2 regions of the Kribbella sp. NPDC058245 genome follow, and region 1 is predicted to be linked to the other one. Evidence: riboswitches for the same ligand, from Rfam matches in the RefSeq annotation. Region 1 holds a riboswitch; the other holds the start of a gene.
The links. Region 1 has a riboswitch for cobalamin ahead of ACFVWG_RS08790 (ABC transporter substrate-binding protein). Riboswitches for the same ligand answer to the same signal wherever they lie in the genome.
Positions count from the first base shown of each region.

Region 2: it holds a riboswitch for cobalamin, as region 1 does, so the genes downstream of both, cobN (cobaltochelatase subunit CobN) here and ACFVWG_RS08790 (ABC transporter substrate-binding protein) in region 1, are expected to answer to the same signal.

Region 1 is NZ_JBHVWY010000003.1:481,157-485,422, reverse strand. It holds gene ACFVWG_RS08800 (MFS transporter) at 1-795, shown strand, start outside; gene ACFVWG_RS08795 (hypothetical protein) at 809-1,783, shown strand; cobalamin riboswitch at 1,774-1,969, shown strand; gene ACFVWG_RS08790 (ABC transporter substrate-binding protein) at 1,994-3,016, shown strand; gene ACFVWG_RS08785 (FecCD family ABC transporter permease) at 3,013-4,005, shown strand; gene ACFVWG_RS08780 (FecCD family ABC transporter permease) at 4,002-4,266, shown strand, end outside.
Region 2 is NZ_JBHVWY010000002.1:273,338-277,603, reverse strand. It holds gene ACFVWG_RS04815 (phosphoglycerate mutase family protein) at 1-654, shown strand, start outside; gene ACFVWG_RS04810 (DUF3500 domain-containing protein) at 645-1,598, shown strand; cobalamin riboswitch at 1,719-1,855, shown strand; gene cobN (cobaltochelatase subunit CobN) at 1,891-4,266, shown strand, end outside.

The DNA of each region.
Region 1 (4,266 bases):
GCGCTGGGTGGTGTGCTGGTCGGGACGGCCGGGATCAGCTGGGCGTTCGGGATCGAGTTGGCCGGGCTCGCGATCGCGACTCTCATGTACCTGGGACTCAAGCCGTACCGGGTCGGCGAGCACTCCCAACCACCGAGCCTGCGGGTCATCGGCGAAGGGATCGTGTACGCCGCGCGCCGCAAGGACCTGCTCGGGACGTACGTCGTCGACATGGTCGGGATGTTCATGGCGATGCCGATCGTGCTGTTCCCCGCGTTCGCGACCGACGTACTGAAGGAACCGAAACTGCTCGGTGTCCTTTACAGCGCGGAGGCGGTCGGGGCGATGATCGCGACGCTGACCAGCGGCTGGACCCGGCGGGTGCATCACCACGGCCGTGCCGTCGTGATGGCGGCCGCCTGCTGGGGTGCCGCGATCGGGATTGCGGGGCTCGCGCCGAACATGTGGTTCGCGGTCGTCTTCCTCGCGTTCGCCGGCGCCGCGGACATGGTCTCCGGCCTGTTCCGGTCGGTGATCTGGAACCAGACGATCCCGGATGAGATGCGCGGCCGGCTGGCCGGGATCGAGATGCTCTCCTACATGCTCGGCCCGCTCGGTGGGCAGGCCCGGTCCGGTCTGGTCGCCGACCTGACCAGCGTTCGGACCTCGATCGTCAGCGGCGGAATCCTGTGCGTGGCCGGGGTTGCCGCCACCGGCGCGGCCCTGCGCGACTTCTGGCGGTACGACGCTCGTACCGACGAGCACGCGATTCGCGAACGCGATCTCCGGACCGCGGCCGAGGCCGACGAAGCGTAGGCTTTGGCACACCATGCGTATCCGTCCGGTTGTGCCGCTCGTCGCGCTCGCAGTGCTCGTCAGCGGTTGTAGCGGCCCCGGACAGGAGACGGCTCCTAGCGTGCCGCCGCTGGTGTCGGTTCCGACGATGCCGACCGAGACTCCGTCGGCGACGCCGTCGAGCACTCCGTCATCGTCGAAGGTTGCTGAGACGCTCTGTGTGCGGATGAGTCAGACGCTCGTGCAGGCGACGCTCGGCGTACCGGTCGTGCACATCGAGCCCAGGACGCTGCCCGCCGACTTCGGCGTACCGGCCACGTACGACGTGTGCCAGCTGGGCCTGAGCACTGAAGCGAACGGCCCGGTCCTGCGCGTCGGGGTGTCGGTCCAGCCGGCGACGGCGGCAACGCTGGCGGCGGCGCAGAAGGCGAACAAGGGCGAACCGGCCAAGCCCGTGACGGTCGGCGCGGGCAGCTTTGGGAAGGCCCCCGGCTTCGGGACCAGCGCGTTTGTGGTGTTCCTGCTGGACGGTCGGCTGTACAAGGTCTCCGGGCCGAAGGCGACCCTGGCGAAGTACGTCGTGCTTGCGGAGGAGGTGGTTCGGCAGGTGCCTGGACTGCCTGCGCCGGAGGAGTCGATCACGCGGCCGGACTGTGATCGCGGTTCCTCTGCCGCGGCGAAGGTGCTCGGCGCGCCGGTGCTGAACCGCCGGGACGGGCAGACCGATCTCGGCGACCTGGTCTGCGGTTGGGTGGCCGCGAACGGCGCGCTCTCGACGTCAGTACGTCGTACGGCGAAGGCTGTCGCGTTGATGACGGCGATCCGGAAGACGCCGACCGCCCAGGCGCTCCCGCTGGGTGACGAGGGGTACGTCGACACCGCGACCGGGCGGACCACGATCCGGATCGGCGAGGACAAGCTGGTCGACTTCGTCCCGCTGCCGGCGCGGGCGATCAACCCGGACACCATGACCCAGTTCGCACTTGCGATGGTGTCGCAGTACCGGTGAGGTACTGTGGCGGCGCCGTGGTGTTCGGGAAGCCGGTGTGATGCCGGCGCGGCCCTCGCCACTGTGATCGGGAGTTCACCGGCCGTTCCCTGCTGAGGGGGAGGTCACTGGTCCTGCACTGGGAAGACCAGGTCGGTGGGCGGAATCCCGTCAGCCAGGAGACCGGCCACGGCATGTGATCCGTCCACGAGGTGCTGGAGGAGCGGTTCCGTGCTGCGTAAGTCTGTTGTCCCTGTCCTGCTGCTAGGCCTGCTCGCTGGTTGCGGCACGGCCACTGCGGTCAACCCGCCCGGCTCGACGATCACCGTGCAGAACTGCGGTCTCGACGTCACCGTGAGCGGTCCACCGAAGCGCGTGTTCGCGGCGTACCAACCGGCCATCGAGATGGCGCATGCGCTGGGGATCTCCGATCGCCTGGTCGGTACGGCGTACCTGGACGCGGAGGTGCTCCCGGAGTACGCGACCGCTCAGGCCAAGGCGAAGTACTACAAGAACCTGCCCAGCCGCGAGGAGTTGCTCGCGGCGAACCCGGACTTCGTGCTGTCCGGGTTCAACGACGTGTTCAGCGCCGGTGGTGGCAGTGATCAGAGCTTCGGCAGTCGCAAGAGCCTGGCCGAACTCGGGATCCAGACCTGGATCTTCAGCCCGCTCTGCCCGACCGCCGACGGCCTGGGCGACGAGGCGATCGATCCGTCGAGCGTCTCGATGGACAACGTGTACGCCGATCTGCGCGGCCTCGGGAAGCTGTTCGGGGTCGAGGATCGCGCCGAGGCGGTGATCGCCGACCAGTCCGACCGGATCGCTGCAGTTGAGGCCAAGGTGAAGAACGCGCCGAAGCCGACCGTCGCGATCCTGCGGCCCGGGCTGGAAGGCGGCGGGCTGACCGTCTCCGGCGGTCCGGACTTCGGGACTGTGCTGATCAAGCAGGCCGGTGGCGTGAACGCGTTCGCGGATCTGACGTCGAAGCGGAACGTGAAGATCGGCGTCGAGGAGCTGATCAAGCGCAATCCGGACTACATCCTGATCAGTGGGTGTTGCGATGCCTCGCTCACTCCGGCGTCGACCAAGCCGGATGTGGACAAGATGCTCGCGAACCCGGCCTTCCAGAACCTCAAGGCGGTCCGCGACAAACACGTCGTACCGTGGCTGTTCGCGAACCACTCGGCCGGGGTTCGGGGTGCATACACGACCGAGGACATCGCCAAGACGATTCATCCTGACCTCTTCCGATGAGGTGGCGTGCGGCCGGACTGCTGTTGTGCGTCGCCGTCCTCGCGGGTTCGGTGTTGTTGTCGTTGAGTATCGGGAACCAGCATTTCGGTGCGCATGACGTCTATCTGGCGCTGGCGAACTTCAGCGGGAGCGACAACGATCGCGTGATCCGGTATCTGCGGGTGCCGCGGACTGCCGCTGGGTTGTTAGCCGGGGCGGCGCTTGGGCTGGCGGGTGCGTTGATGCAGGGCGTGACGCGCAATCCATTGGCGGACCCGGGGATTCTCGGGGTGAACGCCGGGGCGGCGCTGGCTGTGGTCGGGGCTATCGGCCTGCTGGGTGTGCACAGCCTGACGGGTTACGTGTGGTTCGCGATGGGTGGTGCGTTGGTGGCGACGGTGGTCGTCTACCTGGTCGGTGCGATCGGGCGAGGTGGGGCGACGCCGGTGAAGCTTGCGTTAGCCGGAGCGGCGATCAGCGCGCTGCTCGGGTCGGTGACGTCGGCGATCACCCTGATGGATCTGTCGACGTTGAATTCGTTCAGGTTCTGGGTGGTCGGGTCGTTGACGCTGGCAACTGGTTCGGTGGTCGGGCAGGCCGTTCCGTTCATTGTCATGGGCAGCGTTGTGGCGTTGGTGTTGGGGCGGTCGCTCAATCAGCTGGCGCTGGGTGATGACCTGGCGCGGTCGCTGGGTACGCGGGTGATGTTGGTGCGCGTGTTGTCTGGGTTAGCGGTTGTCGTGCTGGCCGGTACGGCGACTGCGATCGCTGGGCCGATCGGGTTCCTCGGGCTTGCCGTACCGCATGTTGCGCGGACGTTGGTTGGTGCGGACTATCGGTGGATCCTGCCGTGGTCGATGGTGCTGGCGCCCGCCGTACTGCTGCTCGCCGATGTGATTGGGCGGTTGGTGGTTCGGCCAGATGAGCTGCAGGTTGGGATCATCACCGCGCTGATCGGTGCGCCGTTGTTCATCGCGCTGGTCCGGCGACGTCGTACGGCGGCGTTGTGAGAACGCTCCGGGTCGGGCCGTTCTCGACGCGTGTTGAGGTTTCCAGCGTGGTCTGGTCGGTTGTTGCTTGGGTGCTGACGCTTGCGGTGGGGGCGTTGTCGCTGACGGTGGGCGATTACCGGATTCCGTTGTCCTTGGTGCTTGAGACGTTGAGCGGTCATGGCACGTTGATCCTCAACGACATCGTCGTGAACGGGCGGCTGCCGCGAGTCCTGGTCGGGATCGGCGTCGGTACGGCGTTCGCCGTGTCGGGGGCGATCT
Region 2 (4,266 bases), on a different contig from region 1:
GTGTTGATGCGGCACGGCGAGTCCGAGGCGAACCTGGACAAGTCGATCTACGAGCGAGTGCCGGACCACTCTGTGGCGCTGACGGCGCACGGGTGGGAGCAGGCGGCGCTCGCCGGGCAGGAGCTCCGAGACCTGTTCGAGAACGAGCCGATCCGGGTCTACGTCTCGCCGTACCTGCGCACGCTGGAGACGCTCAAGGGGCTCAAGCTCGACGACCTGATCGGGATCGCCCGGGAAGAGCCGCGGCTGCGTGAGCAGGACTGGGCGAACTTCCAGGACACCGAGGACATCGAGCGGCAGGAGAAGCTGCGCGACGCGTACGGGCACTTCTTCTACCGGTTCACCCATGGCGAGTCGGGGTCGGACGTGTACGACCGGGTATCGAGCTTCCTGGAAACGATGCACCGTGACTTCGAACAGGCGGATGCGCCGCGCAACGTACTGCTGGTGTCGCACGGGCTGACCATGCGGCTGTTCTGCATGCGGTGGTTCCACTGGTCGGTCAAGTACTTCGAGACGCTGCGGAACCCGGGCAACGCCGAAACACGCGTGCTGCTGCGGCAGCCGGACTACCGGTACAAGCTGGACCGACCGTTCGAACAGTGGACGACGACTTACGAGCCGAAAGAACAGGAGCGCGCCGCGTGGTTGTAGAGCAGACCCGTCAGGCAGCCATCGAACTGCTGGAGAGCCTGCGGCCGGCACAGCGCAGTCTGATCCAGGCGCCGTTCGACACCCCGGACCACCAGGATTGGACCTACCTGCCCGGCCACCGGCCCGGACTGCCGCTGTCCGCGCTCAGCCCGGAACAGCAGCAGTTGGCGCAGCGGCTGATCGCCCTTGGCTGCAGCGAACGCGGACTGGCCGACTCACTCGCCGTACTGGATGCTGAGGTGATTCTGCGCGGGCATCCGGTTCCTGCGACCGCAGACTGGCAGGACTCGCTGGCCACGCCGGGCTACTTCCTGCGGATCCTGGGTGACCCCTCCGGCTTCGAGCCGTGGGCCTGGCGGCTGAACGGTCACCACCTGGCGATCCACCTGACGCTGGTCGACGGTGCGATCTCGTTCACACCGTCGTTCATCGGCTCCAACCCGGCCGTCGCCCCCTCGGGCCGGCGCTTCCTGGCTGCGGAGCACGACCTGGGCTTCCAGCTCCTAGATGCTTTGGATGACAGCCAGCGCGCTGTCGCCGTCGTCTCACCCGACGCCCCCGACGACATCCTCACCCGGCACGACCCGGTCGCCGACCCGTCCCTCCTGCACCGCGGACTCGCGTACGGCGACATGACCGCCGAGCAGCGTCAGCTCCTCAGCCTCCTGATCGGCCAGTACGTCGGTCGCGCGGCGGGCCCGATCGGCCTCCTGACCTGGCAGGACCTGACCGAGCAGGGCATGGAGAACCTCACCTTCGCGTGGGCCGGCGAAACCACCCCCGGCATCGGCCACCGCCATTACTACTCCCTGGCCGCCCCCACCTTCCTGGCCGAGTACGACAACACCCAGGACAACGCCAACCACATCCACGCCGTCTGGCGCTCCCACCGCTCCGACTGGGGCACAGACCTCCTCGCCGCCCACTACGCCGCCCACCGCTGACCTAGCGTCCGAAAACACGCTGACCACGTACTGCAAACCTTCGGACGCTGTGGATCAGGCGTTCGCAACGTCCGAAAACACGCCGACGAGGTACTACGGGGCTTCGGACGTTGTGCAGGGGGTCGGATAGGGTTCAGAGGTTCAGCGACAGCTGGGCAGGAACCCGGTGTGAGTCCGGGACGGTCCCGCCACTGTGACCCACCGGCAAGAGACACCGCCGCGGGGAGTCAGGAACTGCTGCTGTCGCACCTCCGGCCGGGGCGTGGATACCCCCAGGAAGGACCGGTTCAGCGTGCCCGCGAACCTGTTGCTGTTGTCTACTGCCGACACTGACCTACTGGCTGCGGCGGAGGCGGGAACCGGCTGGAAGGTCGCGAACCCGGCGCGCCTGGAGCTGTCTGAGCTCGGTCCGCTGCTGGACGCCGCCCAGATCGTGGTGGTGCGGCTCCTGGGCGGTAAGCGCGCCTGGGAGGACGGACTGGACGCCGTACTCGCGTCTGGGAAGCCCGCTGTGGTTGTGAGCGGTGAGGCGGCACCCGATGCGGAGCTGATGTCGCTGTCGACTGTGCCGGCGGGTGCGGTGACCGAGGCGCTGGCGTACCTGCGTGAGGGTGGCGCGGACAACCTGCGGAACCTGGCCGGCTTCCTGAGCGACACCATTCTGCTCACCGGCGACGAATTCGACCCCCCTGCCGCGCTTCCGGCGTACGGGGTGCGGGGGACCTTCACTGATGACGACCGGCCGGTGGTCGGGATCGTCTACTACCGGGCGCATGAGATCGCGGGGAACACCGCATTCGTCGACGTGCTCGCGGCCGAGGTCACCAAGGCCGGTGCGCAACCGCTGCCCGTGTACTGCGGGACACTGCGCGGGCTGGACCCGACGAGCGACGAGAACGCAGGTCTGTTCGAGCTGCTGCGCAAATGCGACGTACTGGTCACCACGCTGCTCGCAGCCGGCGGATCGGTGGCTGCGAACGCCAGCGCCGGGGGTGCGGACGACGCCTGGGACGCGGGCGCGCTCGCCTCACTCGACATCCCGCTGATTCAGGGGCTCGCACTGACGTCGACCCGCGAACAGTGGCTCGCCAGTGACGCGGCGATCAGCCCGCTGGACGCTGCCACGCAGGTGGCGATCCCTGAGTTCGACGGCCGGATCATCACGATCCCGTTCTCGTTCAAGGCGTACGACGCGGACGGGCTGGCGCGGTATGCGCCGGATCCGGAGCGGTGCACCCGGCTGGCCGGGATCGCGGTCGCGCATGCTCGCCTGCGGCACGTCCCGGTGGCCGAGAAGCGGCTCGCGCTCGTGCTTTCGTCGTACCCGACCAAGCACGCCCGGATCGGCAACGCGGTCGGTCTCGACACCCCCGCCTCGGCGGTCCAGCTGCTCGGCAAGCTCGAGGAGGCTGGGTACGACCTCGGCGGCCTCGACCTGAGCGAGTTGCAGGGCGCTGATGGTGCGGACGGGCTGATCCACCGGCTGATCGCAACCGGCGGTCACGATGTCGACTGGCTGACCGACGACCAGCTTGAGAACGCTGTCGCCAAGGTGCCGCTGTCCACGTACGCGAAGTGGTTCGGCCAGGTGCCGGAAACGTTGCGCGAGGCAATGACCGAGGCCTGGGGCGAGGCGCCCGGATCCCTGTACGTCGACACCTCTGGACCCGAGACTGCGATCGCGCTGGCCGCGCTGCGGTTCGGGAACGTCGTACTGATGATTCAGCCGCCGCGTGGTTTCGGCGAGAACCCGGTCGCGATCTACCACGATCCCGATATGGCGCCGTCGCACCACTACCTGGCGGCGTACCGGTGGTTGGAGAACGCGCCGGCCGACGGCGGGTTCGGGGCGCACGCTGTCGTGCACCTGGGCAAGCACGGAACGCTGGAATGGCTTCCTGGCAAGGGCATCGGGATGGCGGCCGACTGCGCGCCGGACGCCGTGCTCGGGAACCTGCCGATGGTCTACCCGTTCATCGTCAACGACCCCGGTGAGGGGACGCAGGCGAAGCGGCGGGCGCACGCGGTCGTGGTCGACCACCTGGTGCCGCCGATGGCGCGGGCCGAGACGTACGGCGACATGGCCAAGCTGGAGTATCTGCTCGACGAGTATGCGACCGTGCAGGCGCTCGACCCGGAGAAGGTCCCGACGCTGCGGGCACAGATCTGGACGCTGATCCAGGCGGCGCAACTGCACCACGATCTGCATACCGACGAGAAGCCGGACGACGAGGCGTTCGACGAATTCGTTCTGCATCTGGACGGGTATCTGTGCGAGATCAAGGACGTTCAGATCCGTGACGGCCTGCACATCCTTGGCGGTGTGCCAGCCGACGAGGCGCGGATCAACCTGGTGCTCGCCGTACTGCGGGCGCGGCAAATGTGGGGCGGTTCGTACTCGATCCCCGGTCTGCGTGCCGCGCTGGGTGAGACCTTCGGTGTCGACGAGGCCGAGCTGCTCGCGAACCCTGGCCTGGCCGCTGAGCTGACCGAGCTCGCGACGCTGGCCGACCTGCCGGCCGTGAGTGGTGCAGACGGCGTCGACATCCTGGAGGCGGCCGCGCGCAAGCTGGTCGTCGCAATGGAGACGCTGAACTGGGACGCGTCGAAGGTGCCGGTCGTTGTCACCGAGGTCATCGGCCGGTCGTCGATGGGCGTCGAGTCCTCG